4 regions of the Halobacillus salinarum genome follow, and region 2 is predicted to be linked to each of the others. Evidence: riboswitches for the same ligand, from Rfam matches in the RefSeq annotation. Region 2 holds a riboswitch; each other region holds the start of a gene.
What was found. Region 2 has a riboswitch for cobalamin ahead of MUN89_RS11865 (DUF4430 domain-containing protein). Riboswitches for the same ligand answer to the same signal wherever they lie in the genome.

Region 1: it holds a riboswitch for cobalamin, as region 2 does, so the genes downstream of both, metE (5-methyltetrahydropteroyltriglutamate--homocysteine S-methyltransferase) here and MUN89_RS11865 (DUF4430 domain-containing protein) in region 2, are expected to answer to the same signal.
Region 3: it holds a riboswitch for cobalamin, as region 2 does, so the genes downstream of both, MUN89_RS07415 (hypothetical protein) here and MUN89_RS11865 (DUF4430 domain-containing protein) in region 2, are expected to answer to the same signal.
Region 4: it holds a riboswitch for cobalamin, as region 2 does, so the genes downstream of both, MUN89_RS00045 (ribonucleoside-diphosphate reductase subunit alpha) here and MUN89_RS11865 (DUF4430 domain-containing protein) in region 2, are expected to answer to the same signal.

The regions. Positions count from the first base shown of each region.
Region 1 covers NZ_CP095073.1:1,536,219-1,538,418, forward strand. The annotation lists gene MUN89_RS07815 (sensor histidine kinase) at 1-470, shown strand, start outside; SAM riboswitch class I at 518-629, shown strand; cobalamin riboswitch at 691-879, shown strand; gene metE (5-methyltetrahydropteroyltriglutamate--homocysteine S-methyltransferase) at 1,038-2,200, shown strand, end outside.
Region 2 covers NZ_CP095073.1:2,314,730-2,316,929, reverse strand. The annotation lists gene MUN89_RS11875 (RNA polymerase sigma factor SigX) at 1-92, opposite strand, end outside; gene MUN89_RS11870 (ECF transporter S component) at 262-771, opposite strand; gene MUN89_RS11865 (DUF4430 domain-containing protein) at 778-1,179, opposite strand; cobalamin riboswitch at 1,331-1,507, opposite strand; gene MUN89_RS11860 (ATP-binding protein) at 1,554-2,200, opposite strand, start outside.
Region 3 covers NZ_CP095073.1:1,457,261-1,459,460, reverse strand. The annotation lists gene MUN89_RS07420 (enoyl-CoA hydratase/isomerase family protein) at 1-651, opposite strand, end outside; cobalamin riboswitch at 954-1,155, shown strand; gene MUN89_RS07415 (hypothetical protein) at 1,182-1,529, shown strand; gene mmgD (citrate synthase) at 1,566-2,200, shown strand, end outside.
Region 4 covers NZ_CP095073.1:7,323-9,522, forward strand. The annotation lists gene MUN89_RS00040 (class I SAM-dependent methyltransferase) at 1-488, opposite strand, end outside; cobalamin riboswitch at 677-851, shown strand; gene MUN89_RS00045 (ribonucleoside-diphosphate reductase subunit alpha) at 1,006-2,200, shown strand, end outside.

The DNA of each region.
Region 1 (2,200 bases), 780 kb from region 2:
TTGATCTCGTTCCATCTTCCCTTACAAGGCTTGTCCTTGATATGGAAAATCAGCTGCATTTATTAGCAGGAGATCGACATGTTGACTTCCAAGTCAAAGAGGACGTCTATGTAAACATGGATGCAGATAAAATGAAACAAGTTTTGCTGAATCTTTTCCATAATGCTGTTCAGCATACGGACGATGCCCAAGGGAAGATTACCGTTTCTCTATCGCCTGTCCGCGGTCGTGCTGAATTAAAAGTGCAGGATAATGGACCTGGAATCAGCGAAAACAACCTTGACCATATTTTTGACCGGTTTTTCCGTGTGGAAGAATCCCGAACGAGAAAATATGGCGGGGCAGGGCTGGGGCTTTCCATTACGAAATCCATTGTTGAGGCCCATGGAGGAAGTGTACGTGTGACAAGTGCGATTGATCAAGGATCTACTTTTTCCGTCAGCCTGCCTTTAAAGGCAAACCTCAATTGACAAGGAAAGGATTAAATGCTAGTATTCCTTTAATCCATTAAAATCATCTCTTATTAAGAGCGGCGGAGGGACTGGCCCTGTGAAGCCCGGCAACCTGCCAGCGTTAAGCTGGACTGGTGCTAAATCCTGCAGAGTGTTTTTCACTCTGAAAAATGAGAGGCGCGCGGAAGCATAAACCTCTCTATCACAGCTGATAGGGAGGTTTTTTATTAGCAGCGCGTAAATAGGAATAACCAAAGGTGCTGTTGATCTTGCTGTAAACAGCTTAAAAGGGAAGCCGGTGCAAATCCGGCACGGTCCCGCCACTGTATATGGGAGCTGCCTGCAACACGTCACTGTCGATCTCGATGGGAAGGCGCAGGAAGTGATGATCATAAGTCAGGAGACCTGCCTGTTGGTGTTGGTCACTAAACCTACGAGGATAGGGAGGTGTTGTGAAAACAGGACAGGTCTGTGCATGATCAGGCCTTTTTCATAACAATCTCTCTTTGCGAAGAGAGATTTTTTTATGCTTAAGATTTTTTTATCATTTATTCACTTGCTTGAAACAGAATGGAGGCATATGGAATGAAACAATGGAGGAGTTCATCTCTTGGTTATCCACGTATTGGTGAAAGACGTGAATGGAAAAAAGCGTTAGAGGCATTTTGGGAAGGTTCACTTTCAGAAAATGAGCTTTTGACAGAAATGAAAGAACAGCGATTTTCTCACATTAACAAGCAGAAGGAAAAAGGCATTGATCTCATTCCCGTTGGAGATTTCAGCTTGTATGATCACGTTCTTGATACGGCGTTCATGTTCGGGCTGATTCCAGACCGATTCAAAAGCGAAACGGGAACGGACGACTTGGCGACGTATTTTGCCATGGCCCGTGGCAGCAAAGAAGCGGTAGCGTGTGAAATGACGAAATGGTTCAATACCAATTACCATTATATTGTTCCTGAAATAGACCATTTTGCTCCACGAGTCGCTCATAACCAGCTGCTTGATTACTTTTTAGAAGCAAAAAATGAGCTTCATGTAAAAACAAAGCCGGTCATCCTAGGTCCTTTAACTTTAGTTAAGCTCGCTAAAGGCTATCAAGAAAACGATTTCGCAAGCTGTGTGCGTCAATTGATTCCTCACTATATGCAAGTCTTTAAAGATTTGGAAGAAGCAGGGGCTGAATGGATTCAGGTGGATGAACCTGTAGTAAGCACGTCCATTTCTGACGAGGAAGTCGAGCTTTTGAAAGAAGTGTATCACGAAATAACAAGTGGGCTTTCCAATGTCAAACTTCTGCTGCAATCCTATTTTGAAGCGGTTGACCGCTACGAAGAAATCATCAATCTCCCGGTCGATGGCATTGGTTTCGACTTTGTGCACGATGAAGGCGCGAACTTTGCCCAATTGAAAAAATTTGGATTTCCTAAAGAGAAAGTGTTAGCGGCAGGCATGATCGATGGACGCAACGTGTGGAAGGCTGATTTAAACGATCGATTCGAATACTTAGAGAAGCTTGCTGAATGTGTTGATTCAGACCAGCTGATTATTCAGCCTTCCTGCAGCTTGCTCCATACCCCAGTTACTATTGAAACGGAAGATTCCCTGCCGCCGTTATTAAAGGGAGCTCTTGCCTTTGCCGATGAAAAGCTTGAGGAAGTAACCATACTTACCAAGGGACTGAATGAAGGAAAAGCAAGCATCGAACCGGTGATAGACGATCAATGGCGGCAATTGGACGCCTTAAA
Region 2 (2,200 bases):
TCAGCGACTTGCCGATCTTTGACCATGTAAGCTACAAATTGAAATAAATCCTGATGATATTTTTCATAGAACTGCTCAAAGATCTCATCCACTGCTTTCCCTCCGCTCTCTTTAATAGTCGTTTTATGTAAAAGAAAGTTACATCCATCATAATATGGATCGCACAAGTTGCAAAGATATGTACGTTTTTTCTAATTTTATCAAAGTATACAAAAAAACAGCCTTCAGAGCCAAGAAGGCTCTTCAGGCTTTTCATTATTTCTACACTCTTGTTATGGCGTGCTTGTTTCGATATTGCTGGAATAATCGGCTGAGCACTGGCGATAATACAAGTATAAAAACGAGATTGGAAGCAGCGTGGTTCAAATCAAATGGCAAGCCTGCCAAATAATACCCCCAAAATGGCTGGCCAGCTGCTTTCATTGTAATCGATATAATGAAGCCATAGAATAGTCCACTGAAAAAGCCATACAAAGCTAGTCCCCATATCGGAATATCTTTAAAGAATTTTCCGAGCAAACCTGCTATCAAACCAATCATACCCCAAGCGGTAATCTGCCAAATCGTCCAATACCCCATCCCGAGCAGGACATTTGAAAGCAGGGTTGTTAGAACCGCCATCGCTATTCCGGAAATTGGACCAAGCCAGAAGCCGGATAAAATAATGATAGCCGTCACAGGCTGCACATTCGGAACATTAGCCATGACCAGCCTGCCTGCGACTGCCAGCGCGCTAAGCATAGCAATGAGCGTCAGTTTATATGTATTCATACCCCATCATTCCCACTTGTGCATGTCAAATACAACTTCGTCTCCGGATTTCAATTCATATTCGCTCGCACCAACCGTTGCTTCTTCTCCATTCACTGTGTACATCCAGGCTTGTTTTTTGCTCTCATCAGCAGTAACTCCTTCGATCCCTGTGATGTATCCATCAGATTCCTTCACTTCAAACTTATTTTTCATCATTTCCATAAGCGTCTTGCCTTCTTCTACTGACAGTTCTTTATCAGCTAGTTCTTTTTCCCCGTTATTTGTTGAAATAGTGACATGGACACTTACTTCCTGTTTTTCTTCCGTTGAGGAGCCCGCTTGTTCAGCTTCATCTTGCGATTGACAACCTGCTAGCACTCCTGCGGTTAGAATGGCTGCTAGGAACAGTGAATACAACTTCTTCATCTTTTTCCCTCTCCTTTTAGTTAGTCAGCTTCCAATGAATATTAGGGGGAAGCACAATAAAAAACCTGCCTCATGAGGCAGGTTTAAGACATACCAGGAAGGGGGTCAAAACATCCAACCAGGCTGTCCCATACGCTCAATCCCCGAAGCTTGGAAACGGTGGACTAAGGCAGGTCTACTGACTTATGGGTCATTCTACTAGAGCCCCTTCCCGTGAAAATGTACACAGTGGATTTACTCGTTCGTCGCCATTTACAGTTGCGAGGACAGTTCTGGTCTTTCACCAGATTCCCTATTAAGATATTACACCTTTATCCATTATTCAATTCATTAAATAGATTAACCTAAAACACTAAAGTGCGCAACTCAAACTGCTAATCGTTGAAACTCTTTGGAATTCTGAATGTGAAGGTCGTACCCTCTTCTTTTTTACTATGAACTTGAATTGTACCATTATGAGCTTCAACGATGTTTTTGGCAATGGCCAATCCTAAACCGATGCCTTTCTTTTCTTGACCTGGCATTCTTTTTCTAGATTTGTCAGCTTTATAAAATCGTTCAAACACAAAAGGAAGATCCTCCTCAGCTATTCCTGATCCCGAATCAATGACTGAAACAGTCCATTCATTCTCGGAGTCTTCAGTAATCACTTCCACTTTTCCACCAGGATCTGTATGGCGGATGGCATTATCAACTAGATTTGTCAATACTTGTTCAATTCGATCTGCGTCAAAAGCAAACCAGGACGATGCATTCCATTGCTTGGCTTCAAGAAGCACGTTCCTCTCCTGCGCGACCACTTGGAATTTACGAATAATCTTCTGCATAAATGGGTCCCATTCTATATTCTCTATCTCAAGTGAAATATGTCCCGCTTCCATACGGGCTAAATCCAGCAGCTCATTCACTAATCTTCCAATTCTCAACGACTCATCATGAATAATTTTTGCAAGCTCATTCTTTTCTTCCTTCGATTCAGCTACGTCATCAACAATCGCTTCACTATAGCCTTGAAGCATGG
Region 3 (2,200 bases), 860 kb from region 2:
CACAGCCTTTTGTAATGTGTCGTCTACTGAAAGCTGGTGCCAATCGATTTCTTCTAAATAAGCAAGAAATTTTTCCAAAGTATCTCTAGTCATATAGTCATCTGCAGCCCGGCTGTAGATAACATCTTCAGCTTTTAAGATTGAAGCAGTCAAAGCCAAGTAGCGTCCTGTGTAACCTGGAGCACGATTCAGAAAATAGGCTGCCCCTACATCTGGGAAAAAGCCAATGTTCATTTCGGGCATAGCCCACTTGGTTTTTTCCGTGACAATCCGGTAATCTGCCCCATAGCTGAGCCCAACTCCTCCGCCCATAACAATGCCATCCAGACAGGCAATAATAGGCTTACTATATGAATAGACTAACTCATCCACCTCATACTCCCTTTGGAAAAACTGTACGGCCTTCTCCATTGCTTCTTGACTACTTCTGGCTTTATAGAGTGTTTTAATATCTCCACCCGCACATAATCCCTTCGTTCCTGCTCCCTTAAGAACAATCAGTTTAACCTGGTCATTTCGTTCCCATTCCATGAGCTGCTTACCAATCGCATCCAGCATTTGATCATTGAGCGAATGGAGAGCTTCCTGTCTGTTTAACGTAATGGATGCTACCCCATTTTCCTGCTGCGAGAATAATACTTGATAATACATATAACCCCTCCTACGAGTGAATGAACTCAGGTTTCCGCTTATCAATAAAGGCGTTAATACCTTCCTTTGCATCGATAGTAGAGAAAAGCTCAGCAAAGTTTTTCCTTTCCAAGGATAATCCTTGTTCTCTGTTTTCCACAGAACTTTTCATTATACACTCCAAGGCCCTTGTTACACTGGTCATGCTCAAGTAAGCCGTTCACGACGCCCTTCCCTCCATGGATCAGATTTAATACCCCTTTCATGATTCGAGAAATCATTGTTTACTTTCAAAACATTTGATATATTGAAGAAGTAAAACTGAATACGTTTCAGATTCAGGTGCAGATAAGCTTAAAGTTTATTTGCTTAATAGGGAAATCGGTGAAAATCCGATGCTGTCCCGCAACTGTATATGGGAGCGAACTGGAAAATCCACTGATCTAAGCTTGTTTCATAGATTGGGAAGGTTCCAGGGAGTGATGATCATTAAGCCAGGAGACCTGCCTGTTTCAGCGAACATCTAAACCTACGAGGATAGGAGGTGTTAAGTGCGAGTGGTAAGAGTATGGCAAGGTCTGTTTCCTTATGCCCTGCTCTATCCAGATGAACGAACGCAACTTAACAACTTTCTCAGGAAGTTGTTTTTTTATTGCCTTATTTCTATTTCGACTAGAGGTGTTCTTTTGACGAAATCAACCGAGTACTACGTAAACCGACTAAGCTCATGTGTTATGAATCACCTGTTTTCTTCTGGATCCTGCTCCCTCAGAGAAACTTATGACCAATGGAAACAAGAAATCACGGAACTAGAAAACCGTGATCATGAGCTGAAAAATTTAGAAACAGCCTACGCCCTTGTCTTTGAAGAATTGGCCGGAAAGCCCCCGGCAATTTAATTTTTTGAAAGCGTTTACTATAAAAGGAGGGTCCTTATGCCTGAGCAAACGGTCTATAAACCCGGACTAGATGGAGTGGTCGCAGCCGTAACAAAGCTTTCTTATTTGGATGTGGACGCTGAAGAAATCGTTATACGTGGATATGAACTAATTGAGCTTGCCGAAAAAACGCAGTATCTCGATCTCGTTCAGCTGTTATTACGAGGTGAACTTCCTTCTAACAGCGAACGCTCTTCATTGGAGATGGCATTAAGAACGGAATATGATCTACCAGATGGTTTCTTCCAGTTGTTTAAACAGCTGCCGAAAGAAACTCACCCGATGGATGCACTACGAACTGGTATTTCTGCCCTTGCAGGCTACGATAAGCAATTAGAAGCGCGAAAAGAAGAGGAAATTAGCCAAACCGCCGTCCGTCTGTTAGCAAAAATCCCCAACGTCGTAGCAAACAGCTATCACATTCTTCATGATGAACCAGCTGTAGACCCTAAACAAGAACTCCCATTCAGTACAAATTTTCTGTACATGATCACCGGTCAAATGCCTACACCGACGGATGCAGATTTTTTTGATCAATCATTAATGATGTACAGTGAACATGAAATGCCGAACTCTACATTCACCGCAAGAGTGATCGCCTCTACAAACTCAGATCTTTATGGAGCCCTTAC
Region 4 (2,200 bases), 1.9 Mb from region 2:
AGTCTCGGATAACTATTCATACGCGGTTTCGCTGTAGGTCCTAAGATGCCGACGCATAACTTTCCTCCCGGTTTGAGTATCCTCTTCATCTCCTCGAGCCCTTTGACAGGAACTTCAATCCACTCTAAACAATTAATGGCCATGATCCCGTCAAACCGGTCAGCTTCAAAAGGGAGGGCCGTAATGTCTCCCTGAATAAACTCCAGTTTCGCTGGTTCCATGCGTTCCTTAGCTATTTCAATCATGTCTTTTGAAAGGTCTACACCACAAACGCGGTACCCTTCCTGGTGAAGCAGTTGTGAGCCGAACCCATCTCCGCAACCCAGATCAGCCACTTCACTCCCGGCTGGCAAATATTCTTTCAGAAAGGGAATGATTGATTTTCTGCTGCCTTCCGCCCACATGTATTCACTTCGCGAACTCCAAAACCCCGCTCGCCCGTCCCATTGTTTTTCTGCTTCTCTATGCCAGTTAAATGTATTTCCCATATTCAATCTCCTTCTTTTATTTTTTTCAAAAGATCATAAGGCTGCGAACTCCTGCCCTTCCCCTCTTTTTCTTCTATAGTCCATTAAAAAAACCTCCATAATCTAAATAAATAGTTGCTTCCTCTTACAATCTTCGATATGATAAAACACAAGATAAGCTAACTAAAAACAACTAATAACACTATATATAGTATTAGCGATGAAAAGATGCCACTACGGCTTAATAGGGAATCCGGTTCTAATCCGGAGCTGCCCCCGCAACTGTACTCGTTCGCGAAATGGACTAGCCACTGTGAAATTCACGGGAAGGCCCAGAGTAGATTCGAACGACAGCCAGGAGACCTGTCTTTACTCGCTGAAGTTTCACCTTCTTCGGGGATTGAGAAGATGAAGCGATGGAATAATCTAAACCTGTACTTTACAGTGTTTCAGTAATTATTTCATGGTTTCATCCGCTCATGCCAGAGCGGATTTTTTTATGTCCGCAATTATTATAGGGATAAAAGGAGAGGTAGGAATGAACGTAACTTTAGACAAAACATGGAACAAGTGGTTATCCAACCAGCAGCCCCGTTTCCCTTCATTGGACTTGGGCAGAATTGCAAAGAAACTCCCGGACATGGGGTTAGAGAGCATGGAGGAACGCGCTCAGTATCAGGCCTTAATTCTAGAGTGTTTAGCAGAAATTGATGAAACAGAACCAAATTGGACGTTTCTAGCTAGCAGCATCCACTTGGAGCAGATGTATCAAGAAGCAACAGCCAATCGTGGCCAGCCTGAAGCATACAAAGGATTCTCCTCCCTTATTCATACGCTTATAAGTGAAGGAATCTACAACGATAAAATCCTTCATTATTATACAGAACAGGAAATAGATGAGCTGGAAAAAATTATTGCACCAGAACGCGACGAAAAGTTTACCTACATCGGATTAAAAACACTAGGCGACCGCTATCTTGCACGAGCGAAAGACGGACGTATATTCGAACTTCCCCAGGAAAGGTTCCTTATTATTGCCATGATGATCATGGCAGAGGAATCAACGGATAAACGAATATCCCTTATCAAAGAAGCCTACTGGGCTCTTAGTCACCTTTACATGACTGTGGCTACCCCAACACTTGCCAACGCAGGGAAAAGATACGGTCAATTAAGCTCCTGCTTCATTGATACCGTCGACGACAGTCTGCAGTCCATATACGATACGAACACAGATATCGCTAATTTAAGTAAACACGGGGGCGGAATCGGCGTGTATTTAGGAAAAATCCGAAGCCGCGGAAGCGACATCCGGGGATTTAAAGGAGTTTCCTCTGGTGTCCTGCCGTGGATGAAGCAATTGAACAACACCGCGGTAAGCGTAGACCAGCTCGGGCAACGCCAGGGAGCAGTTGCTGTTTATCTGGATATCTGGCATAAAGATATCTTCCCATTCCTAGAAAGCCGCCTTAACAATGGAGATGAACGTCAACGAACTCACGATTTATTCACAGGAGTCAGCATTCCTGATCTATTTATGGAAGCAGTGGAAAAACGCGAGGACTGGTATCTGTTTGATCCACACGAAGTCAGGAAGATCATGGGTTTTTCCTTGGAAGACTCTTATGATGAAGCACGCGGAAACGGCACCTTCCGTGAACGGTACCAGCAATGCGTTAACCACCCTGACCTTTCCAAAAAACAAGTGCCGGCCATCGAGATCATGAAACGCA